Regions from separate parts of the Williamsia sp. D3 genome, predicted to be linked through region 3. Evidence: predicted binding sites of a transcription regulator. Region 3 holds the regulator's gene; each other region holds the start of a gene.
What was found. Region 3 encodes LexA, which represses DNA repair genes until DNA is damaged. Its sites were predicted from a motif close to CGAACANNTGTTCG; they were not measured.
Positions count from the first base shown of each region.

Region 1: the regulator LexA is predicted to act here: its motif matches at 5,500-5,513, upstream of W823_RS44150 (HNH endonuclease signature motif containing protein).
Region 2: the regulator LexA is predicted to act here: its motif matches at 4,484-4,497, upstream of W823_RS55245 (HNH endonuclease signature motif containing protein).
Region 4: the regulator LexA is predicted to act here: its motif matches at 4,788-4,801, upstream of W823_RS0130930 (DUF222 domain-containing protein).

Region 1 is NZ_AYTE01000020.1:188,637-196,097, forward strand. It holds gene W823_RS44135 (TIGR03619 family F420-dependent LLM class oxidoreductase) at 1-21, opposite strand, end outside; gene W823_RS44140 (PEP-utilizing enzyme) at 18-1,757, opposite strand; gene W823_RS44145 (pyruvate carboxylase) at 2,020-5,403, shown strand; gene W823_RS44150 (HNH endonuclease signature motif containing protein) at 5,587-7,137, shown strand; gene W823_RS44155 (acyl-CoA dehydrogenase family protein) at 7,212-7,461, opposite strand, start outside.
Region 2 is NZ_AYTE01000048.1:67,014-74,474, reverse strand. It holds gene W823_RS55260 (sulfite exporter TauE/SafE family protein) at 1-670, shown strand, start outside; gene gudD (glucarate dehydratase) at 696-2,054, shown strand; partial or broken gene W823_RS55250 (2-hydroxyacid dehydrogenase) at 2,072-3,044, shown strand; gene W823_RS55245 (HNH endonuclease signature motif containing protein) at 3,184-4,398, opposite strand; partial or broken gene W823_RS59185 (IS30 family transposase) at 5,030-5,149, shown strand; gene W823_RS55240 (response regulator transcription factor) at 5,285-5,938, opposite strand; gene W823_RS55235 (histidine kinase) at 5,935-7,461, opposite strand, start outside.
Region 3 is NZ_AYTE01000026.1:331,975-339,435, forward strand. It holds partial or broken gene hrpA (ATP-dependent RNA helicase HrpA) at 1-667, shown strand, start outside; gene nrdR (transcriptional regulator NrdR) at 698-1,147, opposite strand; gene W823_RS56680 (LysM peptidoglycan-binding domain-containing protein) at 1,243-1,764, opposite strand; gene lexA (transcriptional repressor LexA) at 1,987-2,706, shown strand; gene W823_RS46615 (acyl-CoA dehydrogenase family protein) at 2,812-3,954, opposite strand; gene hflX (GTPase HflX) at 4,041-5,477, opposite strand; partial or broken gene dapF (diaminopimelate epimerase) at 5,523-6,412, opposite strand; gene miaA (tRNA (adenosine(37)-N6)-dimethylallyltransferase MiaA) at 6,440-7,351, opposite strand; gene W823_RS46635 (hypothetical protein) at 7,348-7,461, opposite strand, start outside.
Region 4 is NZ_AYTE01000047.1:168,451-175,911, reverse strand. It holds gene W823_RS54085 (5-formyltetrahydrofolate cyclo-ligase) at 8-511, shown strand; gene W823_RS57560 (FmdB family zinc ribbon protein) at 593-910, shown strand; gene W823_RS54080 (RcpC/CpaB family pilus assembly protein) at 1,004-1,675, shown strand; gene mscL (large-conductance mechanosensitive channel protein MscL) at 1,767-2,897, shown strand; gene W823_RS57555 (HNH endonuclease signature motif containing protein) at 2,811-3,374, opposite strand; gene W823_RS0130930 (DUF222 domain-containing protein) at 3,383-4,681, opposite strand; gene W823_RS59165 (hypothetical protein) at 5,127-5,267, opposite strand; gene W823_RS54065 (MspA family porin) at 5,716-6,357, opposite strand; gene W823_RS54060 (MspA family porin) at 6,430-7,032, opposite strand.

The DNA of each region.
Region 1 (7,461 bases), on a different contig from region 3:
GAGACCGACCTTCAGGGTCACAGTACGGTCACTGTCCCGGTGTTGCCGTCCACCTCGATCATCGCGCCGTCGGGGATGCGTGCGGTCGCATCCTGGACCGAGACCGCACAGGGAATGCCCAGTTCGCGGCAGACGATCGACGAGTGGGTGATGGTGGCCCCGACGTTTACCACCACGCCACCGGCAAAGACGAACAACGGGGTCCAGGCCGGGTCCGTCTGCGGTGCGACGATGATGTCGCCCTCGGCGAGATCGCCTGCGTCATAGGGGTCGTGAAGAACTCGAGCTCGGCCCCGGCTCACGCCCGGAGCGCCTCCCACGCCACTGAGAGTGTCGCCCGGCAGGGCGGGCTCCGATTTGTGTTCGGTCCGGCGCGGCCACTGTGACAGGGGGAGAGGCTCGAACAGGAAGAACGGCGGTTCCAGGTCGAACAACTGGAGGTATTGCTCGCGACGCTCGGCGATGGTGGCCGAGAACGACTCGGGGTCGGCAGCGAAGTCGTCGAGCTCGGTGTCGAGCAGCATGGTGATGTCGTGGTGGTCGTCCATCACTCCGCGAGCGACCATGCGGTGCCCCAATTCGTAAAGTGCCGCTCTCATCTCACCCATCACCTTGACGCACGATGTCTTGGTTCGTTCGCGCCATGGCATGAACTTGGTGATCGACTTGGCTGCATCGAGGAAGCTCTGGCGGGTGTCTGCATCGGGCATCTTGTCGGCGAGTTCGGCCGTGAGCGCGATGCGCTTGGCCTGGTTGCGCTCGAGGATCAGCTCTGGATCGGCATCGTCGGGACTCAGACGCATGCCGTTGATCGCCATCAGTGCGAGAACAGGTTTGGTCTCCCAGCTGTCCGAACGGATGTCCCATTCGTTCGGTGCCCGGGAGCCGTACTTGTACAAGAAGTCGTCGAAGTCGATGCGGAACTGCTTGACGTCGGGGGAATCACTGGCGTCGACCGCGTCGAGCACAGTGGCGAGACCGCCGTCGAAGATGGTGGTCAGCTCGTCGGAGGCAGCGACAAGGCGGCCCATCTTCCACATAGCGAAAGACGGAGCGGCCGAATCGACACCGCCCAATCCGCTCAGCAGATCGCCGAGTTTGTCGCTCTCACCGATGGACTCGAGCAGGGCGCCGGCCACTGCCGGTCCCATCGTGGACAGTGTGGTGGTGACCGGGTGATAGGCGTAGCAGAAGACCAGGTCGGGAACGAATGATCTTGCGTGGTCGACCAATTCCTGGTCGCTCAGGCTGCTGAGGTCAGGACGCTGCTCACGCGCGAGGTCGGCGCGGCGCTTGGTCTCTTCGGCCTCGGGATACGTATCGGTGGTCAATGCCCACGCCGTCTTCTCGGCAAGACCCGCGGTCAGTTCAGCGTTCTCGTGGCCCGGTTTCGGCTCGTACTCCGGCAGGTCGGGGTGGTCGCCCACCCAGAGGCGGTTCCACACCGGCACGGTCAGGCCAGGTAGACGAGCGCCGTTGAGTTCGGTCATCGAGAAGTTGGTGTAGTGGTAGCCGCCGAAGTTACCGATGATCTCGGGCATCGTCTCGTCGATCTCGGAGGCCAGGTGGGTTCCGAGGTGCTCGACGTAGCCTTCGCGCCACCCGATGTTGAGGCCTTTGTTCCACACGAGGGTCACGTTCAGCGGACTCGACGGGTCGGGCAGGACCTCTCCCGCGTTGGCCCGCGTGTAGACGGGGTAGCGCTCACTGAACTCCCAATCGGTGATCCAGTGGTCGGCGCGTGGCGCGTTGCTCATCGAGTCCTCCTGAGGGCAGCTGACGGACTGTATTTCAAGTCACACTATAGAAACATCGCCCAAATAGAAACATGTACAGAGATATTGCGCAGCAAGTTGAGCAACATTCTCAGCCGACCGCCGATTCTGACTAACTTGACTGTCCATCTAGTAAGTGATGGTAAAACGTGAGAGACTCAGCTCACATACCTCGCCCCACCGTGCCTGCCCGTGCGGTGTGATTCGCCGTTCCCGGCATCGTCCCGACAAGAGAGGAACGCCCATGTTCACAAAGGTCCTGGTCGCCAACCGTGGCGAGATCGCGGTCCGCGCATTTCGTGCCGCCGTTGAACTGGGTGCGTCCACGGTTGCCGTCTACCCGTACGAAGACCGCAACTCGGCCCATCGCGCCAAAGGGTTCGAGGCGTATCAGATCGGTGAACCAGGCCATCCTGTTCGCGCCTACCTCTCTGTCGACGAGATCATCTCGGCCGCACAACGTGCTGGTGCCGACGCGATCTACCCCGGATACGGTTTCCTCTCCGAGAACCCGGACCTGGCCGCTGCCTGTGCAGCTGCGGGGATCACCTTCGTCGGCCCGTCAGCGGACATACTCCGGCTGACCGGAGACAAGTCGCACGCTGTGGCCGCCGCCCGAGCCGCCGGGCTGCCGGTGCTGGCCTCCTGTGCGCCATCCGATGATGTCGACGAGCTGGTCGCCGCAGCGGAGGGAATGCACTTCCCTGTGTTCGTCAAGGCAGTTGCCGGCGGCGGCGGCCGAGGAATGCGACGTGTCGCCGACCCGGAGTCACTCCGGTCTTCCATCGAGGCTGCATCGAGAGAGGCGCACACGGCGTTCGGAGACGGGACCGTCTTCCTCGAACAGGCGGTGGTCAACCCCCGGCACATCGAGGTCCAGATCCTGGGTGACAGCAGCGGCGAGGTCATCCACCTCTTCGAGCGGGACTGCTCGTTGCAGCGGCGACACCAGAAAGTTGTCGAGGTGGCGCCCGCGCCAGGTCTCGATCCCGAACTGCGCGAACGTATCTGCGCTGACGCGGTGAAGTTCGCTCGGCACATCGGATACACCTGCGCAGGCACCGTGGAGTTCCTCCTGGACCCGTACGGCAATCACGTCTTCATCGAGATGAACCCGCGGATCCAGGTGGAGCACACCGTCACCGAGGAGATCACCGATGTCGATCTGGTTGCGGCGCAACTGCGTATCGCATCGGGCGAGTTGCTGACCGACCTTGGCCTGACGCAGGACTCCATCGAGATCCGCGGCGCTGCCATGCAGTGCCGGATCACCACCGAGGATCCCACCGACGGGTTCCGCCCCGACACCGGCCGGGTCACGGCCTATCGCACACCTGGCGGCTCCGGCGTCCGATTGGACGGCAGTGTCGGACTCGGGTCGGAGATCGGTTCGCATTTCGACTCGATGTTGGTCAAACTCACCTGCCGAGGACGCGACTTCGCCACCGCAGCGGCCCGCGCCCGGCGGGCGATCGCCGAGTTCCGTGTACGTGGCGTGGCGACCAACATCCCTTTCCTGCAGGCAGTCCTGGACAATCCCGACTTCCTGGCCTGGAGGGTCGACACGTCCTTCATCGAGAATCACCCGGAACTGTTGACCCAGAACGTCTCCGCGGACCGGGGCACTCGCATCCTCCGCTACCTCGCAGACATCACCGTCAACCGGCCACACGGCGAGCGTCCGTCCACCGTCTACGCCGTCGACAAGCTGCCGGCGGTGGACGTCGGCAACCCACCTCCGGCCGGGTCGCGGGATCGGCTGCTCCGCCTCGGACCGACGGCGTTCGCCGCAGACCTCCGTCGCTCGACGGCTCTGGCCGTCACCGACACCACATTCCGGGATGCCCATCAGTCCTTATTGGCAACGCGCGTACGAACCCGTGATCTTGTCGCCGTTGCGCCCTATGTGGCCCGGATGACCCCGCATCTGCTGTCTGTGGAGGCGTGGGGAGGGGCGACATACGATGTGGCGCTGCGCTTTCTGCACGAAGACCCGTGGGAGCGACTGTCCGCGCTACGTGAGGCGATGCCGAACATCTGCATCCAGATGCTGCTGCGAGGCCGGAACACGGTGGGATACACGCCGTACCCCGACGAGGTGACCCATGCGTTCGTTCGCGAGGCGGCAGACACGGGTGTCGACATCTTCAGGATCTTCGATGCGCTCAACAATGTCGACCAGATGCGCCCGGCCATCGATGCGGTTCGCGACACGGGCACAGCCGTTGCCGAAGTGGCGATGTCGTACACCGGCGATCTGACCGATCCAGATGAGGATCTGTACACGCTCGACTACTACTTGCGACTCGCCGAACAAATGGTGGAGGCCGGCGCACATATTCTCGCGATCAAAGACATGGCCGGTCTGCTGCGTCCCCCGGCCGCCGCCACCCTTGTCACAGCACTGCGTTCACGTTTTGATCTACCGGTTCATCTCCACACCCATGACACCCCGGGCGGTCAGTTGGCCACGTACCTCGCGGCCTGGGACGCCGGGGTCGACGCCGTCGACGGTGCCAGCGCCGCGCTGGCCGGCACCACCAGTCAGCCGGCTCTGTCGGCGATCGTGGCCGCGACCGAGCACACACCACGTGACACCGGGCTCGATCTCAGCGCCGTGTGCGACCTCGAACCGTATTGGGCCGCAATCCGTTCGAACTATGCGCCATTCGAGTCAGGACTCCCCGCACCCACCGGCCGCGTGTACACCCACGAGATCCCGGGCGGGCAGCTGTCCAACCTGCGCCAGCAGGCCTCGGCGCTCGGCCTGGCCGATCGGTTCGAGGACATCGAGTCGGCCTATGCCGGCGCCGACCGGATTCTGGGCCGATTGGTCAAGGTGACCCCGTCGTCGAAGGTGGTCGGCGACCTGGCGTTGGCGCTTGTCGGCGCCGATGCGACAGCCGACGACTTCGCAGCCGAACCGTCCTCCTACGACATCCCGTCGTCGGTCATCGACTTCCTCCGCGGCGACCTCGGCGACCCCGCCGGTGGTTGGCCCGAGCCACTGCGGTCTCGGGCGCTGGCCGGTCGGGCCGAGCCAAGAGCGGTCACGCCCCTCACGGAACAACATCTGTCGGGACTGTCGGGGCCGAGCGAGGTCAAGCGGGAGACGTTGAACCGGCTGCTGTTCCCCGGCCCGACAACGGAATTCGAAAACCACCGCGACAACTTCGGAGACACCGCGCAGTTGTCGACCAATCAATACTTCTACGGCCTGCGGCAAGGCGAGGAGCATCGGGTGCAGCTCGAACCCGGCGTGGAGTTGCTGATCGGTCTGGAAGCCATCTCCGAACCCGACGCCCAGGGCATGCGCAACGTGCTGTGCATACTCAACGGTCAGCTCCGGCCGGTGCAGGTACGTGACCGCAGCGTCGAGACCACCACTCGCGAAGCCGAAAAGGCCGATCGCACCGACCCGGGGCAGGTACCGGCGCCCTTCACCGGTGTGGTCACGTTGTCGGTCAAAGAGGGCGACGCCATCGAGCAGGGTGAATTGGTGGGAAGCATCGAGGCGATGAAGATGGAGGCCGCGATCACCGCGCCCCGCTCCGGCACTGTCAGCCGTGTGCCCATCAGTGGTGCAGCACAGGTCGATGGAGGCGACCTGCTTCTGGTTATCGACTGACGAAGGACCGCAAGAACGTATGTGCGGGAGCAGAACTCGTGGCGGATGAGCGTCGGCATGTGTGTATGCAGGTGTTCGACGTGGCTCACATCGTATCGAACAGGTGTTCGACAAATCCAGTGATGGGCGGTAGACTTTGAGAAAGTAGTTCATCGGGGCTGGGGGGGCTTCATGAGTGGTTCGGTGACGGTAGATCCGCCGTCGGTTCCGTTGTTGGTGGCGAAGTATGGTCAGTTGCAGGATGTGTTGGCTGATATTGCTGCCACGTCCTCAGTGGATGTTGATGATGTGCAGGTTGCTGAGTTGGTGCGGGTGAACGAGAAAATTGTTCGGGCACTGTCGTTTCAGGGCCTCAAGCGGTTGCAGGAGGTCAATGATCGGGGCTTGTTTCGTAAGGCTGGTCATTCCACGTTGCATCGGTTTGTGATGAGTGAGTTGCGGGTCTCGCGTGGTGATGCCTCGTCGCGGTTGAAGGCACTTGATGCTGCCGGTGTGTTGTTGTCAATGCAGGGGCAGCCGTTGCCGCCGAAATGTCCGACTGCTGCGGAAGCGTTGGCCGAGGGTGCGATTGGGTTGGCGCACATGGATGTGATGCTCAAAGTCCGCGACAAGATTCCGCACAAATCAGCGCCGGAAGTGTATGACGTGGTCGATGCGTGGTTGACCGACAATGCCCGCACCCTGGGCCCCAACGAACTTGAAGTGTGTGGGCGAGAAGTGTTGGCGCGGGTCGATCCGGACGGATCACTCACCGACGACGCTGACCGCAAACGCAACCGTGGTCTGTCTGATGGCGATCAAGGTCTGGACATGATGGCCAAGATCACTGGCAACCTCGACCCGGCAACGTTGGCGTTATTTCGCACTGTCATGGATGTGTGGGCCGCACCGGGTATGAACAATCCCGACGACCCGAACTCACCCACCGGTGCCGTCGACGACCCGACCATGGATGCGGCGATCATCGAGGCCGCGGCCGGGCGCGACACCCGTTCGCGTGCGCAGCGTCAGCATGATGCGTTCAAAGCGATCCTCAAGACCATTCTGGAGTACAAGTTGTTGGGTAATTCGCATCGTGGCCTGCCGGTGCAGGTGATCGTCACGATGACCAAGCAGCAGCTTGATGAGGCCGCGGGTATCGCTCATACCGCGTCCGGCGTCGATGTGCCTGTGAAGGATGCGCTGGAGTTGGCCGCGCGGGCGGATTGGTCGTTGGCCGTGTTCGCCAACCATTCCGCCGACGTTCTCTACTTCGGACGCGCCAAACGCACCGCCCAACAAGGCCAGCGGATGGCGTTGTTCGCCAAAGACCGAGGCTGCACCAGCCCGGGTTGTCGTAGCCCGATCTCCTGGACCGAAATCCACCACACCACCGCCTGGGCCGACGGCGGTCACACCGACATCGACGAGCTGGCCCCGGCGTGCATTCCGCATCACGCGATGATCGGACCCGGCGACGATCAATGGCAAACCATCATGCTCCGCGACGGCCCCGACGCCGGCCGCGTCGCCTGGATCCCACCGAAATACATCGACCCCGATCAACAACCCAGGATCAACCGTGCCCACCACGTCGATGTCACCGTCGAAGCCATCTGGCAACGCGTGATCGACGAACGACAGGCCGCACTCGATGAACGCGAGAGATCGACGGAATCACGACAACTCGACGCTCCACCGCCGGCGGTAAACGATCACGCAGACCGCGATGATTCTTCCGAACACCTCGAGTAAGAGCCATCAACGGCGAGTGTGCGCAGCTATACGACCCTGCCGAACTCAGGCGCTGCCCGGCGTGACGGCTTGCTTCAGATGACAGCCGAAGCGACGGCCTCCAGGTGCACGGCGGTGTTGCCGAACAACAATTCACTCGTCTTGGCCCGGCGGAAGTACCTGTGCAACGGGTGCTCCCAGGTGAATCCGATGCCGCCGTGGATCTGCACGGACTCCTCGGCCGCGAAGGTCGCGGCGCGGGAGGCGAGCACTCGGGCCGTCGCGGCAGCGACGAACAGCTCGCCGCTACTGCGGGAATCTGCGTCGGCGGCATCGAGTACAGCT
Region 2 (7,461 bases), on a different contig from region 3:
CGCCTGCATGCAGGCATCCATCGGCTTCGGCATGGGTATGCTCGCCGCCCCGATCGTCGCCCTCGTCGACCCATCGCTCATCCCGGGCACGCTGATCATGTCCGCGGTGGTGGTGACGCTGCTCGTGGTGGTCCATGAACGGCAGAGCCTCGACCTCCGGGGCACCGGGTGGGCGCTGGCCGGGCGTGTCCCCGGCACCATCGCGGGGGCATTGCTGCTGATCTTCCTGCCCGAACGCGGGCTCGCGTTGCTGCTCGCGGCCGTGGTGCTGGCCGGTGTAGTCATGGCGACGATGGGCTGGGCGCCACCGCCGCGGCGACGAAACCTCGCGACTGCGGGCGCTGCGTCGGGTCTGCTCGGCACCGCGACCTCGATCGGTGGTCCGCCGATGGCTTTGGTGTTGCAGGGATCAAGCGGCCCCCGGCTGCGCGGGAACATGAGCGCGTTCTTCTTGGTCGGGTCGTTGATGTCCATCGCGGTGCTGGCCGCCGCCGGTGCCATCGAACGGGAGAACGCCGAGATGTTCCTGATTCTCATCCCGGCGATTGTGCTGGGCTACGCGGCCTCTCGATTCGTCAACACATTGCTCGACCCGGTGCGGCTGCGCCGGCTCTCCATCGCCATCTCCTCGGTGGGGGCTGTCCTGCTCATCGGGCAGCAGATCATCTGAAATCACAACAGCGAAAGGCTCCACCATGACGTCATCAGCCACATCGCGATTATCGCGTGGTGCTCCCGCGGTCACCGAGATGCGGGTGATCCCGATCGCCGGCCGCGACAGCATGCTGCTCAACCTGTCCGGGGCACATGCTCCGTTCTTCACCCGGAACCTGGTGATGATCACCGATGCCGACGGGAACACCGGGGTCGGCGAGGTGCCGGGCGGCGAGCCGATTCGTCAGACCCTGTGCGACGCAATCGACATGGTGGTCGGACGCCACGTGGGCGACCACAACGCAATTCTCGGCGACATGCGGCGCGCCTTCGCCGACCGTGACTCGGGTGGGCGAGGCAATCAGACGTTTGATCTTCGCACCACTGTCCACGCCGTCACCGCTGTCGAATCCGCTTTGCTCGACCTGTTGGGCCAACATCTCGGAGTGCCGGTTGCCGCCCTCCTCGGCGACGGCCAGCAGCGTGAGCGCGTGCAGGCACTGGGATATCTGTTCTTCGTCGGCGACCGCACCAAGACGGGACTCGACTACCTCGACGGTTCCGGTGAGTCCGACGACTGGCTTCGACTACGGCACCAGGAGGCGCTGACCCCCGAGGCTGTCGTCGCCCTCGCCGAGGCCGCGCACGATCGTTATGGCTTCTCCGACTTCAAACTCAAGGGCGGGGTTCTCGCCCCCCAGGAGGAAGCGGCCGCGGTGACCGCGCTCGCCGAACGCTTCCCGGCCGCGCGCATCACGCTTGATCCGAATGGCGGCTGGCTGCTCTCGGAGGCGATCGAGACCTGCCGCGGACTGCGCGACGTGCTCGCCTACGCCGAGGATCCGGTCGGACCCGAGGGCGGCTTCTCCGGGCGTGAAGTGATGAGTGAGTTCAAGAGGGCCACCGGGCTGCCCACCGCCACCAACATGATCGCCACCGACTGGCGGGAGTTGGGGCACACCATCCGATCCGGAGCGGTCGACATCCCATTGGCCGATCCCCACTTCTGGACGATGGCCGGATCGGTGCGGGTGGCGCAGCTCTGCGATGTGTGGGGCCTGACGTGGGGATCGCACTCCAACAACCACTTCGACGTCTCACTGGCCATGTTCACCCACGTTGCCGCTGCCGCACCCGGCGACATCACGGCCATCGACACCCACTGGATCTGGCAGGACGGTCAGCGGATCACCAAGGAGCCGTTCGACATCATCGACGGTCACCTCACGGTTCCCGACCGGCCCGGACTCGGTGTCGAGCTCGACATGGACCAGGTCGAGCTCGCACACGAGCTGTACCTCCGCGAGGGTCTGGGGTCCCGCGATGATTCGGTCGGGATGCAGTTCCTGGTACCGGGTTGGAGCTTCGACAGCAAGCGTCCAGCACTGGTTCGGGCATGAGCGATCCATTGGGGCGGATGGTGATCGTCGTCGGCGACCGGAATCTGCTGCCGCATCGTGAGTTGTTCGAGAGCTTGCTGCCTGCCGAGAGTGAGGTCCGGTGGCACCAACGCTTCGACGAGCAGGCGATCGTCAGCGATCTCCCGGCAGCCGATGTGTATGTGGGCGGCAGGTTCACCACAGCAATGGCAACCGCCGCCCCGCGACTGCAACTGGTGCACGTGGCAGGGGCGGGCACCGACAATGTCGCATTCGACGCGCTCGGGCCTCGCACCAAAGTCGCCAACACGTTCCATCACGAGGATTCGATCGCCGAATACGTGTTGTCCACGTCCGTCATGCTGCGCCGTGGTTTCCTCGCCCATGACCGGGCACTCCGCCAAGGAGTGTGGGCGACATCGGTGTACGACGACTCCCTTCCCCAGCCCCTCACCATGCGCGACGCGCACATCGGCTTCGTGGGGTTCGGCCACATCGGATCGAAGAGCTGGAACCTGCTGCGCACGTTGGGCTGCACCGCGTCGGCGGTCACCGGTCGCGGCACCGTCGACGCCGAAGCACAGGGCCTGTCATGGGCGGGCGACGCCGCCGATCTGGGCCGCCTGATGACCGAGTCCGACGTCGTTGTTGTCTCGGCACCGCTGAACGCCCATACGCGAGGAATGATCGGTCGCGCGGAGTTCGAGGCCCTCGGTTCGGATGGAGTCTTGATCAACGTCGGACGGGGGCCACTTGTTGAGCAGCGGGCTCTCTACGATGCCCTCAGCACGAACCATTCGTGCGGCCGCCATCGACGTCTGGTATTCGTACCCCGGCTCGGATGGTCGCGGTGTGCCGGGCGATCTGCCCTTTGCCGAACTCCCCAATCTGCTGATGACGCCACACTCTTCCGGCGTCACGCACGACACTTTCGTGGGACGGGTTCGGGACATCGCCGACAACATCCGCAGACTCGCCCGGGGCCTGACACTGGCTCGCACCGTCCGCTGATCGCGGGCGGTTCACACTGTGGAGTTGTCAATGTTCCATCGCGGTTCCGGCCGTGGGCCGGCTGCGAGTGGGTCTAGCTATCTATCTATCGGCCCAGCAGTTCGGTGTGGTCTTGCAGCTTTGTGCGGTTCGGCCGCCTTCACGCAGCGAGGGTGAGCGTCCTACGGTTGTAGGCCGGCAGGGGTTTTCGCAGCGGATCCACGTCGGCGGGCGGTAGCAGCCATGGGTGTTTGTCTGGCCCCATGACAACGTCCCAGTCCGTACTGTGAACTGCGCGGTGGCAGGTGCGGCACAACAGGCACCCGTTCTCCAGGGTGGTCGGGCCACCTTCTTGCCAGTGAACGATGTGATGGCAGTCGGACCATTCCGCCGGCGCCCCGCATTTCACACAGCACGCGTCCCGGATGATGATCGCCTTGCGCAGCAGCCCGGTGAAGAGGCGGCGTGGTGGGCTCATGTCGATCGGCACCTCTTGGCCGTCCAAGGTCACCGATGTGATGGACGAGTCGCAGGCGAGCGCGGCGGCAGTGGCTTCGGTGATGGGACCCATCCACCGCAACGATGCGCGATCGGGTTCATCGGCCGGAACAGTCACGATCACTTCCGTTCTCGGGGCCGGCGCCGATGTTCGTCCACCACCGCAGTCCAATAGCTGGTGCAGGGCATCGGCTCTGCGCTGCGCTGGGGACCGGCGATCTTCACTTCCGTCGGGCTCCGGGCGCGGCTTGCTCCAGACGTTCAGGGCAGATCGCATCTTCTCTCCCATCACCGCATCGAGATCGAACTTTCCCACGAACCGACCGTCGACAACTGCACAGTCCACAGTGTTCATCGCCGGATTCTCGGACGCCGGGAGCCCACCCGTGTTCCCAGAGATCTGATTTCCGAGCTTGCGCGCGGCCTTGCCCACCTCGTCGGGCGAGGCGCCGGAGATGGCGTGGCTCAACAATTTCCGTTCGATGTCCGCTCGATCCTCAGCAACCATCTCGGAGCCGGCCCGGGCCGCGACGTGCGCGCGCCCCCTGACCACCGCATCAACATGTTCGGTCGACAGGAATCCATCGCGAAAGTAACCGGCGGTGCGATCCAAACCGGTCAGTCCGATCCCGATCCGCAACCACCGTGATGCAACCGCTGGAGCCACCCCATTGGCTTGCAACAACTTCGAGGTGGTGGACCCTGACTTCTTCGCTATCCCCAGCCGTTCGATATGCGCTGCTGCAGCAGACAACTTGCACTCGGTCGCATTGCGAAGGGTGATCAAGTCCTTGATCAGACCCACAACACCCGGTGGGTCATCCGGAACGACCAACCCCATCACATCGTCGACCACGTCGAGAATTCGCATCCTCATACCCCTCCCCAGGGACCCCCACAGCAGTTACGCCCGATCAAACCCTGCGCCAGCTGCCCGATTGATGCCTTCATATTACCGCATTCGAACGCATGTTCGCAAGGGCGGATTGTCACATTTATTCTGTCCAGCAACATCTTTCGCCAACTAGGAGAGCGCACACACCCCGCCGGGCGCAGGCTACCACCAGCTCCGACACCAATCCGCAACAGCAATCCCGGTGGCACCCGTTGCAAATCGATCGCTTCGCAAGCATCGGAAAGGCCCAAGCGTCATCACCATCAAATCCATGGGCCGCCCAGCCAGGGCCGGAAATGATCGAAATCGCCTCGACCGGAGGAGACCAACACAGCTTCACTGAGGTCCTCAGAATCGCTACCCTCACGTCAATCTGTTGCAGCACGCAACGGTCGACAAACTCCTACCGGCACGATTCACCATCACCGGCCGTACTCACACCCGTCGACAAGCGCACAATCCCAGGGCCCCGTCGTCGAAGCGGTGGTGAAGCCATACGCGACTGCCCAATGTGTATAGACGCGAATATCTGAGATCGGTGTCGATCCTGTCAGATATCGCGACGACACGCGGATGAAAGTCGTTGCGCACGTCCGTTGCTCGATCCACTGGGCGGAACACCAGAGAGGACACCAACCGGCTGCTACGTTACCGGTTCGCCAAAGGATCAGACCTGAAAGCCCACAGCGCCGGCGACCTTCGACGAGTGGCCGGCGTGCTCAACCAACGACCCGACCCACCCTCGACTACCAAACATCTGTCTAAGCCTTCGCGGAGCTGATCGACAACGACATCACCCAAGCCGCCTAACCGTGTCGCTGCGGTGACGCGCGAACACTTGACTCCCCACCTCAGCAGAATTAGTGCGTCAGTCTGGCTGCCCACCCACACCTGCGTCCCTCGCCCTGGCCACCGCCTCCGCCCTCGTCCGGGCACGCATCTTGGCCAGGATCTCACTGACCCGGTTGCGAACGGTCTTCTCGGACAGAAACAACCGGCGGGCGATGGCAGCGTTGTCCAAACCCCGGGCCATCAGTTCCAGGACTTCGCGCTCGCGGCTCGTCAGCTCCGGAAAGGCCTGGGGTCCAGCACTGTTCGGGGCCATCGCCGAGAAGAACCCGACCACCTGTTCGGCGACGCGGGGTCCGAAGACGGCCTCCCCCCTGGCGACCGCCGCAATCGTGCGGTGCACATCACCGGCCTCGGCTTCCTTGAGCAGATAGCCTCTGGCGCCGGCCCGCAGGGCTGCGAAGACCGAGTCAGGGTCCTCGCTCATCGTCAGGACCACCACTGCGACGTCCGGATACCTGTCCACCACCCGCGCCGTGGCCGCGAGCCCACCGATACCGGGCATCCGCAAGTCCATGAGCACCACCTGCGGCCGTAGTTCTTCGACGGCCCGGAGCGCCGACTCGCCGTCGGCGGCTTCCCCGACGACCTCGACGTCGTCCATCGCCGACAGCACCGCGAGCATACCTGCGCGAAATAGCGCATGGTCGTCAACCACGAGCACCGATGTCATTGACGCACAGCCTCTCTCGGCACAGCGACAGACGCGATGGGCACCACCAACCGCACCACGGTTCCTCCCCCTTGGGCGGCAAGGTGTTCCACGCGGCCACCCACTTCGGCGGCACGCTGCCGCATGCTCATCAATCCCACGCCAGGTGTCGGCCGGCCTGGCATTCCTCGACCGTTGTCGCTGACCCGGAGTTCGAGATTCTCCTCGCCGCATTCCACGTCGATCCTCACGCGTGACGCCGCGCTGTGGTGCACGACGTTGGTGACCGCTTCGGCGGCGATGGTGTACGTGGCGACCTCCGCGGCCGCAGGCAGTTCACCCATGTCATCAAGCTGCACAACACCTTCGATGGCACCGAGACCGTCCACGAGTTGACGCAGCGCCTGTGCCAGCCCCAGCTGGTCCAGAACCGGTGGCCGCAGACCACGAGACACCGCACGTACCTGGACCACCGCTTCGCGGACCCGGTCCCGGATCCCATCGGCCTTGTGCGCGTGGGCATCATCACCCTTTCGGCGGAGCTCGGCGGCCAGTGCATCCATCTGCAGGGCGATCCCCGCAAGACCCGGGCCCACCCCGTCGTGCAGATCATTGCGCAGCCGTCGTCGTTCCTCTTCCCGGGCCGCGACGATACTGGCACGAGAGTGCTCGGTCTCGGCCACCAGCGACGTGGCATAAGCCATCATCGCTGCGTGTGCCGCGACCTGTTCGAGGAGTCGGCGTTCTTCAGCGCTGAACCCCTCGCCGACGCGCCGCGGTGCGACCTCGAGCTGACCGACTCTGCGTCCCAGCGCAATTGCGTCGATGGTTACCACATGGGCAGGCCGAATCCCTTGTTCGGCCCGCACCACACCGTCGAAGGCCACGTACGGCATACGCAACTCCGTGCGCAATGCGGAGATCAAGTCGGTGAGCGCTGCACGCGGCTCCGACGACAGCGTCACGGCCTCGGAGATCCGCGGCGCAAGAGTGCGGCTGCCGCGCAGTTGCGGGAACCACCAGTTGTCGATGACCCGTTGCAACACGGCGCGGACGGCAAAGGCTCCCAGCACAAGCACCACCACCAGGGCGATTCCGGCTCGGGATCCTGCCAGCTCTGGATCCAGCCGCCACAGCATCAGGCCGCCGCCCGCGGCCACCAGAGCGACCACGAGGACCAGCACGATCGAACGACTCAGGGCGAACTCGGCGTCCACCAGACGAAAACGAAGGGTCGCCGACACAACCGCTACCGGGGGCGCCAGCAGCGCGATGACAAACGCGGCGTTGCCCGGCCCGGTCTCACCGAGCAGGAGCGCCAAGATGAGCGCGCAGGCCATGACGATGCCGCCGACCATGAACCACTGCAACTGCGCCCGCTGCACCCCGACCGCGCGTCGCGTCCGCAACACCAGCGCGACCACCGCGAGCGGCGTCGCCACCGCCAGGCAATAGAACGAACTCACCAACGTCACGTAGTTCAGCGGCTCCAGCACATCAATACCGATGGGGTTCTGCACTGCCGCGTCGACGTCGGCGCGACC
Region 3 (7,461 bases):
GATCGTCTCCAGCGTTCCGCCACTACGACCGTCGGTGACATCGACACTGAGCACCGCCGAGCGACTCGCCCTCAGTCAGAGCCCCTACCCGGACACCGCTGCTCTTCTGGCCGATTGCGTTCGGGCTGCCGTGGTGGACCTTGTACCCAACCCGCCGAATGTCTGGACGACAAGCGAATTCGCTGCACTTCGGGAAAATGTGGCCCGCCAGGCAACCGGGAGGGCAACGGACAAACTACGCAGGGTGGCGACGATCCTGACCCGCGTGGCGCCCCTACGAACGGCGATCACCGCGGGCGCCAGATCGATCGCCGCAGACGACGTGCGGGACCAGCTGGACGAGCTGCTGTTCGACGGATTCGTCTCTGCGACACGCGACGAACACCTCTCGGAGATCCCCCGCTACCTCGATGCTGCGAGGTCGAGGCTCGAACAGCTCCCGGCAGGCGCCGCTCGCGATGCCCAGTCGATGGCTGCCATCGACCGGGTGGTGTCGGCGTGGACTGATCACCTGCGACACGTGCCGCCCGGTCGCCGGGACGCGGTCAACGACCAAGCTGGATGGATCGTCGAAGAGCTGAGAGTTGGACTGTTCGCACAGCACCTGCGTACTGCGTATCCCGTGTCGGAGAAACGGGCGATCAAGGCCATCCGGGAACTGCGCTGATCCGGCAGCACCACTGCCGGACGAAAGCGGTCAGGGTTTGGCCGCTCGCAGATCGTCGATCTCTTTCTGGAAGTCTTCGACTGAGTCGAACGAGCGATACACCGACGCAAAGCGAAGGTAAGCGACCTCGTCGAGATCTCGTAACGGGCCCAGGATCGCCAGGCCCACTTCGTTGCTGGGAACTTCGGCCGATCCTGAGGCTCGAACGGCCTCTTCGACCTGCTGCGCGAGCAGGTGCAGACGGTCATCGTCGACCGCGCGGCCCTGGCAGGCGCGCCTCACGCCCCTCATCACCTTCTCGCGGCTGAAAGGTTCGGTGACACCGTTGCGTTTGACGACCGCGAGGACTGCGCTCTCCACGGTGGTGAACCGCCGTCCGCATTGCGAGCAGGCCCGCCGACGACGAATCGCCTGGCCCTCGTCGGCCACCCGTGAGTCGACGACCCGCGTGTCCTCGTTCTTGCAAAACGGGCAGTGCATGCAGGGTTCCTCGGACGTCAGCGGCCCCGTCGGAATGACCGGACACTCTGTTGTAGAGGATACCGCCCGGCCGATTGCTTGCCCCAGCACTGCAGCTACCGCGCGTAGATCGGCGTCACCAGGGATTGCCCGGGCGACAACGCTGAATTGCTCATCGCGTTGAGGTCCATGATCTTCTCCACCACCGCTTCGGTCGGCATCTCGGGTGCGATTCGAGAGGCGATGTCGCCCAACGATTCTCCCGACTGCACGTGGACGACCGCCGTCCCGGTGTTCGCCGGAGCGGCACCGCTCTCGACAACCCGGCCGAAGAACATGAGGAACAGCACGAGCATCATCAGGCCGATTCCGACCACGGCGGCTCCGGCCCAGGCACGTCGGCGGAAATACACATCGCGCTCGACGGCAACCGACGGTGCGGAACTGCCCGGCTCGGAGCAGCCCACCACAACACGGCGGTCTGCGGCGAGCCTGCGGTCGGCCGGTCGGCGAGTACTGTCGACACGCGCTCGCGCCGTGCGGGTGTACTGATCGGAGGCGACGGGCCCACCGACTCGGGCGAGGCGGCGACGGGGCCGCTCAGCGGCCGGGCGGCTGATGGTGGTGGCTGCAGTCATTGTTCGATCCTCGGGTCAACAGTTCGATCACTCGTTCGATTGAACGAATGTTCGAGTTGTATCACGGGGGTCCGACACACGCCACGCCCAATCGAACAAATGTTTGAGAGTTGTGACTGATTGCATTAGCGTGATCCCCATAATCCAACGAACAACGTGTGCGTTTTCTTCTCTCGACAGCTACGACACCTTGGCCGGACACCGTACGAACTGGAGGACCTGATGGCCGATACGACAGACACCCGGACGCCGCCGGACGCGGCGGCCGCGACGGTGGTCACTTCCGAACCGCTGGCCGAGGGGTCTCTGACCCCGCGCCAGAAAGCCGTGCTGGAGGTGATCCGGGCGTCGGTCCGCGAACGCGGCTATCCCCCGTCCATCCGCGAGATCGGTGATGCCGTCGGCCTCACCTCCACGTCGTCGGTCGCTCATCAGCTCCGCACCCTCGAGCGCAAAGGATTCCTCCAGCGCGAGAACAACCGTCCCCGGGCGGTCAACATCCAGGACACCGACCTCAACCCGGCCACGGCGGCCGGCCAGGTCCAGGTACCCGACGAATCACTGCCGACACCGACGTTCGTTCCGGTCCTCGGCCGCATCGCGGCCGGCGGGCCGATCCTGGCCGAGGAAGCCGTCGAAGACGTGTTCCCGCTACCGAAAGAGCTTGTCGGGGAAGGGTCTCTGTTCCTCCTGCGGGTGGTCGGCGAGTCGATGATCGATGCCGCCATCTGTGACGGCGACTGGGTGGTCGTCAGACAGCAGAATGTCGCAGACAACGGCGACATCGTCGCGGCCATGATCGACGGAGAGGCGACCGTCAAGACGTTCAAACGCACCAAGGATGCGGTGTGGCTGATGCCGCACAACCCGGTGTTCGACCCCATCCCCGGCGACAACGCCGTTGTGTTGGGCAAAGTCGTCACGGTGATGCGGCGCCTCTGAGGCGTCCGGCAACATCCTCGGTAACCGGGGACGCGGGGACTACGCAGACACGAGTGGGGTGCACCTTCCGGTGCACCCCACTTCGCGTAGTTATGAAACTCGTACTCAGACCCCGAGGCTTCGGCCGATGACTTCCTTCATGATCTCGGTGGTGCCGCCGTAGATGGTCTGAACGCGCGAATCGAGGAAGGCCTTGGCCACCGAGTACTCACGCATGTAGCCGTAGCCACCGTGCAGTTGCAGGCAACGATCGATGAGGTGGACCTGGTTCTCGGTGGCGTAGTACTTCGCCATCGCCGCGTCCGGAACGGTGAGCTTCTTCTCGTTCAGCAGTTCGATACACCGATCGACGAACACACGGGTGGTAGCGGTGGACGTCGCCAGTTCGGCGAGCAGGAACCGCGAGTTCTGGAAGCTACCGATCGGGCGGCCAAATGCCTTGCGGTCCTTCGTGTACTGGATTGTCGTCTCGAGAACCGACTCCATCGCACCGGCCGCCACAACAGCGATCGACAGGCGCTCCCGCGGGAGGTTCTGCATCAGGTAGATGAAGCCCATCCCCTCCTCGCCCAGCAGGTTCTCGGCGGGCACCTTGACGTTGTCGAAGCTCAGCTCGGCGGTGTCCTGCGCCTTCATCCCGACCTTGTCAAGATTGCGGCCGCGTTCGAATCCCTCCATACCGCGCTCGACCACCAGCAGGCTGAACCCCTTCGCACCGGCCTCGGGGTCGGTGCGGGCCACCACGATGACGAGGTCCGCGTTGATACCGTTGGTGATGAACGTCTTGGAACCGTTCAGCACCCAGTTGTCGCCGTCTTTCTTGGCGTTGGTCTTGATGCCCTGGAGATCGGACCCGGTGCCGGGCTCGGTCATCGCGATCGCGGTGATCAGCTCACCGGACACGAAGCCGGGCAGCCAGCGTGCCTTCTGCTCGTCATTGCAGAGGTCGAGCAGGTACGGCGCCACCACGTCGTTGTGCAGCGCGAATCCGATACCGCTATAGCCGCCGCGGACGGTCTCTTCGTCGATGATGGTGTTGTAACGGAAGTCGTCGACTCCCCCGCCACCGAACTCCTCGGGCGCCTCCACCGCGAGGAATCCGTTCTTTCCTGCTTCGACCCAGACATCCCGGTCCACCAGGTTCTGCTCTTCCCAGCGTTCGTGGTTCGGCGCCACGTGCTGTTCGAGGAAGCTCCGGTACGAATCACGGAAGAGAAGGTGCTCGGGCTCGAAAAGGGTGCGTTCCATCGTCAGGTCTCCGTTACAGGTGGCATTGGTTGGATATCCAACTGTAACCGGATTCTACATCTGTCCCAAAGCTGCAGTTCGAAGCGCTATTCGGCCGCCTCGGGAATGGCCAGAGATGCCAGCTGGCGCGACAGCGCGGCAGGCACCGTGGCGGTGATCGCAGTCCCGTCCGGTTCGTGACGTTCGGTCAATACGTCACCCTCGGCATGGATCCGGGACACGAGGTCGCCACGCTCATACGGCACCCGGACACTGACGTGCACGTCGTTCCTGGCCACCGACTCCCGGATGCGGTCGAGGAGTACGTCGATGCCCTCGCCGGTGGCCGCCGAGATGAACACGGCTGTCGGGAACAGCCCTTTGAGCTGCGCCAGTACCAGCGGGTCGGCCGCATCGATCTTGTTGATCACGAGCAGTTCGGGCGGAGCTGTTGCCTTCTCCTCCTCGAGCACGGATTCGATCACCTTCCGCACCGCCATGATCTGGTCGGTCGGAACCGGATCCGAACCATCAACGATGTGCAGGAGCAGATCGGCGTCGGCGACTTCTTCGAGGGTCGAACGGAAGGCCTCGACCAGCTGGGTGGGCAGATGCCGGACAAATCCGACGGTGTCGGTGATGACCAGTTCACGGCCATCCTCGAGGGACATCTGACGGGTTGTCGGATCGAGGGTTGCGAACAAGGCGTTCTGGACCAGCACGCCCGATCCGGTCAACGCGTTGATCAAACTCGATTTGCCGGCGTTCGTGTACCCGACGATGGTCACCGCTGACGCGGCAGCCTGCTTTCGCTTGGCGCGCTTAGTGGTTCGTGACGTCTTCATCTCGCGGATCTCGCGCCGCAGTTTCGCGGTGCGTTCGCGGATCCGTCGACGGTCGGTCTCGATCTTGGTCTCACCGGGTCCGCGCAGTCCGACGCCGCCATTGCTGCCGGCACGGCCACCCGCCTGCCGGGACATGGATTCACCCCAGCCACGAAGCCGCGGGAGCATGTACTCCATCTGGGCCAGGGCGACCTGCGCCTTGCCTTCTCTCGACGTCGCGTGCTGGGCGAAGATGTCGAGGATCAGCGCAGTTCGATCGACAACCTTGACCTTGACCACTTTTTCCAGAGCGGTCAGCTGAGCGGGGGTCAGCTCGCCGTCGCAGATGACGGTGTCGGCGCCGGTGGCCAAGACGATCTCACGCAGCTCATGAGCTTTGCCGGACCCGATATAGGTTGCCGGGTCGGGCTTTTCACGACGCTGGATGAGACCTTCGAGAACTTCCGACCCTGCCGTCTCGGCGAGGGCCTTGAGCTCGGCGAGACTGGAATTTGCTTGCGCAGTGGTGCTGCCCTGCGTCCAGACCCCCACCAGGACAACCCGTTCGAGTCGCAGCTGGCGGTACTCGACCTCGGTGACGTCGGTGAGTTCTGTGGACAATCCGGCGACGCGCTGCAGCGAACTGCGTTCGTCGAGCTGGAGTTCGCCGATCGTCGGCGCGTCGCGCTGATCGTTGCCGGTCTTGTTGATTTCGGTCATGAGATCACCATGGTGACACTCGGGTAGGTGTGGTGCATACCGATTTTAGAGCCATCCCTCGTTGAGCACTCCGGCGCCGACGAGTACCGACGGGCCGCGCAGCGTTGTGTTCTCGTCATCGACCGTCACCGTGATCTGGCCCCCGGGAACGTTGACGAGTACCGTCCCCTCGGACCTTCCCATGAACCGCAGAGCAGCTGCGCCGGCGGCGACGACTCCGGTACCGCAGCTGCGGGTTTCACCGACTCCGCGTTCGTGGACCCGCATCGTGATCTCGGCGTCCACGGCGTCCGCAGCGCCTGCCGACGGTGCGGTGATCAGCTCGATGTTCACACCATCGGGAAAGACTGTGTTGTCGAACGTGATCGACCCGCACAGATCGATGTCCGCCAGATCCTGCGGCGTCAACCCGTCGACCACGCACGCCAGATGGGGATTGCCGACATCCACCGACACCCCGGCGTACCGCCGGCCGTCGATCTGGCTTTGCTGTCGACGCCGAGACGGGCTGGGCCCATGTTCACGGTGACGTCGGCCGACGAACCCGTCACAGCGTGCACCGTCACCGGCCGCGCACCTGCGCGCGACCCGACGGTGAAGGAGCGTTCGGACACGAGCTCGTGCGCGGCAAGGAAATGCGCGAACACCCGGACACCGTTGCCACACATCTCCGCGATCGAGCCGTCGCCGTTGCGGTAGTCCATGAACCAATCGTCGTCGGCTATGCCGGCGCCGAGCGCTGTGAGCACACCCGCGTCGCGGAGTGCCCCGGCTGTGGCGACCCGGAGGACCCCGTCCGCCCCGATGCCACGGTGACGATCACACAGCGCCGACACGAACTCCGGGGTGAGGTCCAACTGCACGCCGGGGTCGGGCAACAGCACAAAATCGTTCTGTGTGCCGTGCCCTTTGACGAAATCGACGCGTGCGAACATTCTGTCAACGATACGCGCCCGACCTCCTCATCTGCCTGCCGCGCGCAGCGCCTGACCGGTGAGGTCCGGCGACGAGGCGTCGAGCCAGTGGATGCGAGGGTCACGGCGGAACCAGGACCGCTGCCTGCGTACGTAACGCCGCGTACCGATGAAGGTCAGCTCCTGCGCGCGCGCCACGTCGTATTCGCCGTCGATGGCCGCCATCACCTGTGCGTATCCGATGGCGCGAGCAGCGGTGACACCATCCCGGAGGCCGGCCGCCAGCAGTGTCTCCACCTCGTCGACGAAGCCCGAACCGAACATCGCACTCGTGCGTCGCTCGATCCGCTCGTCGAGCTCTGCGGTGTCGCGATCGAGTGCGATCACCGTCGTGTCCCACCTGGGGTCACCGATCGTCGGAGCCGACGCGGCGAAGGGCTGACCCGTCAGCTCCACCACTTCCAACGCCCGGACGATCCGGCGACCATCGGTGTCCAGGATCTGCCGGGCGGCTTCCGGATCCACCTGCGCCAGCCGGTCATGCATTGCTCGTGTCCCGATCCGCTCCAGTTCGTCTTCGTGGCGCCGTCGGACGGCCGGATCAGTGGCCGGGAAGTTCCAGTCGTCGAGGAGTGCCTGGATGTACATCATCGATCCACCCACCACCACCGGCGTTCGCCCCTGCGCCAGGAGACGCTCGATGTCCTCGCGGGCGGCCTGCTGATACCTGGCGACGGTCGCCGTCTCGGTGACGTCGAGGACGTCGATCTGATGATGAGTGATCCCGCGACGCTCGTGCACGGGAACCTTGGCCGTACCGATGTCCATCCCCCGGTACTGCTGCATCGCGTCGACGTTCACGATGTCCCCGCCCAGCTCGACCGCCAGATCGAGCGCGAGGTCGGACTTGCCACTGGCCGTGGGCCCGATCACCGCGATGGGCTTCGTCCCGGCGGTCACGTGTTCCACCAGGCCACCGTGTAACCCACGCCGAACGGCGCCCCCGCGTAGCGGACCTCGGACGCCAGAGATGGTCCGGCAAAGGCTCCAGATGCCACCTGCCACGCTGC
Region 4 (7,461 bases), on a different contig from region 3:
CTCGATTGTGACGTGGATCGCGAACCTCCCCGAGGGCGGTCCGCGGGTGGAGTCGGGCGCCGTCATTGCGGCCTACGTCCCGATCGGGAGCGAACCGGGCACCACCGCGATGTTGGAGGTGTTGCGCGAGGGAGGCTTCCGGGTCTTGCTGCCGAAGGTGGCGGCGGGCCCGCCTGCCCCGCTGCGTTGGGCCTGGTACGACGGACCGGCGTCATTGCATGAAGGACGATTTGGACTGTTGGAGCCCAGTGGGGACGGCGCCTCACCTGACGCGCTCGGCGACGCTGCTCTGATGCTGGTCCCGGCGCTGTCGGTCGACCGCCACGGTATTCGACTCGGTCGCGGAGCCGGTTACTACGACCGGTCGATATCAGAGGTGGACACAGACAAACTGGTAGCCGTGGTGTTCGACGACGAGCTGGTGGACGAGCTGCCATCGGACCACTTCGACGTGCCGATGGGCTGGAGCCTGACACCGGGCGAGGGGTTCAGACGACTGGGAACAAGCTGACCTTGGCACTCGTTAACGAAGAGTGCCAGTTCGACGGTAGAATCCACAACGTTCTCGGCTTAACACCTTCGGAGGTCTTCGGTGCCCACATATTCGTACGCTTGCACACAGTGCGACAACCGCTTCGACATCGTGCAGTCTTTCAGCGACGACTCGCTCACCGAATGCCCGAAATGCGCCGGTAAGCTGCGCAAACTGTTCAACAGCGTGGGCATCGTGTTCAAGGGCAGTGGCTTCTACCGCAACGACAGCCGCTCCACCACCACGAGCAGCGAGTCGAGTTCGAGCGACTCGTCGAAGTCCGACTCCGGCAGCAAGGAATCCGCGCCTGCAGCGAAGTCGACGGATTCGGGCAGCAGCACGTCCAGCAGTTCGACCACTGCCAAGGCTGCTTCCTGACAACTGTCCACACACAGTGGACTGTGCACAGGCAACCTCGTATCGGTGCCTGACCAAGCGGACGATGGATGGCAATCGCCATAACCTTCGCCCATGGCCGCGCGCAATGCTCTGAACCCGACACTCTCCGACCGTGTCCGTCATGCCGTCAGGCCCGGATGGACACGGTCGCTGCTCCTCCGCCGCGCCTGTGCCATCGTGCTGCTGGCGGTCGCGCTCGTGGCCGCACTGACGGCGGGCCGCACCGAGGAACTGCGACCGGCGGTGATCGCGGCCCATGACATCAGCCCTGGGCAACCCCTCACGATCGGCGACCTGACCACGCGCGAGTTCCGTCCGGGCGACCTCCCGGCAGGCACAGTCGACGACGCAACCGACGTCCTGGACAAGACGGTGACCGGCCCGGTACGGGCGGGCGAGATCTTGACCGATTCCCGTGTGCTCACCAGTCGCCTGCCGGCTCAGATCATGCAGCGACCCGATGCGCGCCTGGTTCCGGTGAAGGTGGCCGACACAGCGGTGATCGATCTCCTCCGCGAAGGAGACGTGGTCGATGTGCTGAGCATCGACGATTCCGGTACCACTGAAGAGTCATCGGCGACAAAGGTTCTGGCCAAGGGAGCAGTGGTCGCACTCGTGTCGCAGGAGTCAGGTTCGCGGACGGGGTCAGATGCCCGACTTGCCGTTCTCGCCTTGCCGGAGCGCGACGCGCACGTGGTCGCGGCGGCTACCCTCACTGCTCCGATCACACTGGTTTTCCACTGACTGCATGTTGTGAACGGCAAATTCCGCGACCGCTGGTTAGGATCAGCGGACTGCAATTAGAGCTCGTTTCCCTCGTGGGAAGGGTCACTACATGTTCAAGGGCTTCAAAGATTTCCTCATGCGGGGAAACGTCATCGACCTCGCTGTCGCCGTGGTCGTCGGTGCCGCCTTCACCGCGATCGTCACAGCGTTCACCACCAACATCATCCAACCGTTGGTGAACTCGATCGGCGGCACCGATTCCGCGCAGGGTTTGGGATTCACCATCAGGTCCGGCAATCCGGAAACGTTTGTGGACATCGGTGCCCTCATCGCCGCCGCCATCAACTTTCTGATCGTTGCCGCGGTTGTCTACTTCCTGATCGTGATGCCGTACGAGAAGTTGAAGACGCTCGCAGCGCGCGACGGCGACGACGCCGCGGCCCAGACGGAGTCGGAGTTGCTCGCAGAGATCCGCGACATTCTCCAAGGCAAGGATCCCGCCGAGGAGAAGGCCAAGATCGCCGGCGCGACGAGCGAGAAGGATCAGGCTCTCATCGACCGGCGTGGCGACGACGGCCCGCAGTCCGGTCCGCTTTACTCGGGTCCGGCCGCCGCCGGCGCAGGCGCGTCTTCTGCCGGTACGCAGCAGTTCTCTTCGCAGCAGTCGGACCGGATCGGTGGCGCCAACGTCTATCCGACGCAGGGTCCGCCTACCGGTGGCTCAGGACCGGTCGGCCAGCCGCCGCAGGGACAGCCGCCCCAGGGCGGTCTGCCGCCGCGTAGCCAGCCGCCGCTGGGTGGACCGCCTCCCGGCTATCAGCAGCCGCCGGGCCCGCCGCCCGGGTACAACCCGACGCCGCCGCCCCGCCCGAACCCGTCGCAGCATGAGGGGCCAGATCAGGGTCAGGGTTACCGCCCCGATCCCTTGACCGGCCCGCCACCCGGTTACGACCCGCTCACCGGTCCACCACCGAACTACGGGCCCCCACCCGGACGCGCGACGACCACAACGGCGGCGGCAGGCACAGCAGCCCGTAAACATTTCGAGATCGACTTATCGCCCCGGCTCAGGCCGGGGCGATACTTTTTGTCGAGGGCCCAGCGATCTCGGATCGCTAGACGGCGTCCTTGCTGTTTTGCTGGCCCTCAAATTTCAGAGGAGATCCACGTTCTGCGAGGCACCTGGAGGGAGCCGGGCTTCAGGCGGAGGGTTGTTCTCCGACGGTCTGGTGGGTCGTGAATCTGGTGGTTGAGGACTGAGTTCTCGATTGCGTTGTTCGAGTTCGGCTTTGCGGCGGGCGAGCATGCTCTGACGGGCCTCGATGATGGCTTCGTCCGGGTGGTGGGCACGGTTGACCCGGGATTGTCGCTCCGGATCCAGCAGTGCCGGTGGGATCCAGGCACACCGCCCTGCGTCGGGCCCGTCGGTGATCATCACCGTCTGCCACTGATGCTCCCCCGGTCCGACGAGTTGGTGGTGCTGTGGGCATGCCGGAGCCAGATGAGTGATGTCGGTGAACCCGCCCTGCGCCCATTCGCGAACATGGTGCGCCTCGGCCCACAACGCCGGATTCGAACAACCCGGATGCGAACACCCCCTGTGCGCGGCAAACATCGCCAGACGTTGCGCCTCACTGGCCAACCGGCGTGCTCGGCCCAGAAACAACGGCTCATTCGAATGGTTCGCAAAAATGGCCAACGTCTTGTCGGAACGCACTGCAAGCCTCAACGCATCAGCGATCGGCAACACCGCACCGGTCGCCGTGTAGACCAGCCCCGACCCGTACGGTCGCGTCGGCCCACCAGTGACCGAAGGCAACCAGCTCGGATCCTCCCAGTGGGTCTCCCGGTACGGATGAACGACCTCCGATTCACGGTCTGGATCCCGCTCTGATGCCGGCTCTGGCGTGCCCTCCACCTCGCGGCTAGCTCCACCTCGTGGTCTGGCTCCGGCGTGCAGCCTGGCTCCGGTTCACGGCCTGGTTCTGCTGCTAACGCCGGCGCTCGACCGGGTTCGAACTCAGATCCCGAAACGTCCTCTCCGTCAACGCCTTCTGGCGGCACCTGCTCGAGCATGTACTGATCGAGCTGGTCTTTGGTCATGTTGATGATGACCTGCACGGGCAATCCGTGATGCGTCTTGCCCAGTTGCCCCGATTCAAGCAGGTACATCAGCATCGACTTCACCGCATCGTGATTGCGCTGCGCCGCACTACGGGTGTCGTTGTCTGCCGCAGCTTGCAAGAGGTCCTTGTCCACCGTCGGATCATCGGCCGCACCTGAGGGCGACAGCGGATCATCAGGATTGTTCATCCCCGGAGCGGCCCACACCGCGAGCATCACATCCAGCAAGGCCCGGGTCACCGGGTCCAGATGCCCAGCTACCGTCGACATGAGATCCGTGGCCGGTTTCCCCACGCTGAATCCACGCTTCCGGGCCCTGTCGGCGTCATCGGCCAACGTCCCGTCGGGATCCAAGTATTCGACGATGCGCTCACCGATCGCCTCGACCTGGCCAGGAGTGTGCTTGCGGCACAGATCAGCCAGCGCCATCTCTGTGTTTGCCCGCTTCTCCGCATCGACCTTGTGCGGAATCTTTGCCATCACCCTCGCCACCACCCCGGCGTGATCAAGTCCGATCACACCCTCGCGCAACGCTTCTGCGGTGTTCGGGAATCGAGCATCTACAACTTCACCGCTGGGAGTCATCGACGGCGTCAACGCGTCCATCGCTTCCACCCGAGCTCGGGCAGCACCTGGGCGTAGCCGTGCCAGCGAGGTCAACATCGCAGCTGGCGAGGAGCACCCAAGTTTCGAATACGCGCGACGCACAACCACTTCCCGCAACACCGGCAACCCCGCGGACTGCAACCGCCGCGACGCGACCTCCAACCGGTCGACCAGACGTACACAATCCTCGTCGGAAAGCGCCGTCAGATTCACCTCGGCGAGCTGATCGATCGCCGACTCCAGACCCGACACCGCGCCCACCACAGGCGAATCGATGACAGCACCGTCGGACATGATGACCCCCCAGTCAACCGAAAAGCGAACGCTGACAACAGATGCGGAGCCTCTGTTGTCAGGACGATTCCCTTGCTTCGATTGTAGACCAACTACCTCAATTTGTCGAACACATGTTCGAAGTTCGATTCACGGCCTCGGTGGCTCTGATGTACATGAACCCAGCTCGATAACAGCAGCAACCTCGGGGTCCGAGATGTCGCGGCCGTTCTCGGGCCGCCTTCTGACCGGCGGCAGAGGTTAAGGTCGAATTCCTCGCGCGTTAGTCAGCGCCAACAAGGCAGTGCCAGAATCTGACTCGACGCAAGGCCCGGATCCGACTGTTATGTCAGCGGGACCGAAATTGCAATCTGCGGCGACGCCGTTCCACAACCGGTGCTGCCGCTACAGGCAAGCAGGTAGACACCGGCAGACCGTTCGCCTTCATCGGTTCGATCGCCCGGCCTTACGGACGAATCTCCGATGCAACGATCCTGGTATGGCCCGAACCGATCTGCAATTCGTTCTTGAACCCGATGAGTCCGATCCGGTACCCCACCTCGACTCGATTCCAGCCGACGGCACGGCAGACCGAGATCGTTGACATTACAAGCGATTCGACCTGACGCTCGATTGAACTTGCATGCCGCGCAGGTGGCAGAACTGTGCGTCTCGGATCGCTCTCCCAGGACGACTCCGCGAGATTCTTGAGTCGAAGCCTGAAAGCGTCACATCAAAGCCGCGCGCGTGAGACGAAAAGTCTGAGCGCCGGGGCCATGCCGGCCGTCGTCTCAGTGTCCTGAGTTCTGGCGCGTGCACGTACAGCCTGCCGAACAGCGAGTCGATCCGGTTGATACGCAAGACGGTCACCATCGTCATGAACATTCCGTTTGCGAGCCGATGCCCCTGCGTTGCCATGATCCCTACTAGTCTCAGCGAACTCTATAAAAACTGCGGCCGCACGTGCAACGTGACCGTGAAACGCCGAAAGCCGGAACACCCTGCGGTGGTCCGGCTTTCGGTTGTTCAGTTGTCAAGCAGCAGGTGTGTTTCTATCAGCCGAGGCTGAACTTGGAGCCCCACAGGGTGACGATGCCGGTGACCGACGGGGTGTCGACGGTGACCTTGACGTACGCCTGCCCTTCGGCGTATCCGGCGCAGCCGTCGACCTTGACGGTTTCCTGGCTGTAAGCGATGCCGCCTGCGTTGCCCTCGAAGCTGAAGTCGGTGGCGTCGTCGGACGACAGGATCGGCACGTAGGTGGCCTCACCGGGTCCGAGGGTCAGACCGCCGCTGAGGCCGGCTTCGGGGGTGGTGAACGGGGTGCCGGGAGCCGAGAGATCCAGCGAGGTTCCGATACCGGCCTTGCCGCCGGCACCGAAGGTGAGCTGGCAGCCGACAACGTAACCGGCTTCGACGGTGGCGCCTTCGGCTTCGCCGTCGACGGTGACGAGCACCTTGCCCGACAGCCACACGTTGCGGCTGGTCGGAACCGCCACGGTCGACGGCTGGATGTTGACGAACTCGTCCTTGAGCGTGACGGTGACGTTGGAGCCGTCGATCAGCTTCTGGGTGGCGACGCCACCGGGCAGAGCGCCGGCAGCTGCGCCGCCGGCACCCATGGAGGACAGTGCGATGGCCGAGACACCGGCGATGCCGGCCACCGCGGCGAGACGACGCGAGAGTTTGTTGCGCATGATTCCCCTTCAGGAATATGAATCTGCTTGCGGCAGATGAGATTTCAGACTAGTTGATTTATCTGCCGACGATCAGTTCAGGCTGAACGGGGCGCCGTAGAGGGTCGACTTGATGACGTAGTTGCCCTCGGTCTGCACGGTGGTGAAGGCGCGAGCCTGGGCGTATCCGCCGCACTGCTGCACCTCGATGCCCTGACGCTTGTACTGGACGCTTGCAACGCCGCCCTCAAAGGTCTTGGTGCCGAGCGGGACGAAAACCGCTTCACCGGGTGCCAGCGGGAACGAGAGCGAGCCGTCGAGGCCCAGGCTCAAAGAAGAATCGATGGAGGCGTTCAGGCCACCTTCGAGACCGGTGATGTCGACCTGGCAGCCGACGATGTAGCCGGTGGTCAGGGTACCGCTGGCGCCACCGGCAGTGACCGTGACAAGGCCGGAAACCTCTGCGGCGCGGCCTGCGCCGTTGTTCGCCAAAGACGGTACCGGGTAAGCGGCTTCGCCGGTGCGGCTGATCTTGACGACGGTGCCGTCGACACCCTGGGTCACCTTGCTGCCGCTGGGCAGGGGTCCTGCGGCGGCGTTTCCTGCGCCCATGCTGGCCAGGCCAATGGCGGCAACCGCGGTAATCGCACCAACGCCGACAACGCGGCGCAGACCGAACATGTTGATCTTGCTCATTCGTTCCCTCTCACAGGATTGCTGTGTAATCCAAGCTCAACCAAATCGTGAGCTCGAAGTGACCAAAGGTTCCGCGGAATCTTCTACCGGGGCAGTTGACGGGCTTGCATGCCCGTAGTTTCCGGTAGCTAAATCTCAGCCGAACACCTTGCCCACACCGCGGTCGCCATTGGGGACGTCGCACGGGATACGCCCAACCCCCGCACTGGTACTGGCCGTATCGAGCGGAACGTTAGCCCCAGGAACAGGGGCGGGCAACACTTCGCAGCAGTCGTGTCTGGAAAAGGAACTTCACTCAAGCGAATGAATAATTATTGATATTGCAGCAAATTCAGTGAGTTATCAGGAAAAGTCCAGGAACCGGGCCGTGACCGAATCGCGATTCAGCCGTGATGTGGCGGGCGATTCTCGATAAACCATTCGTCCCCA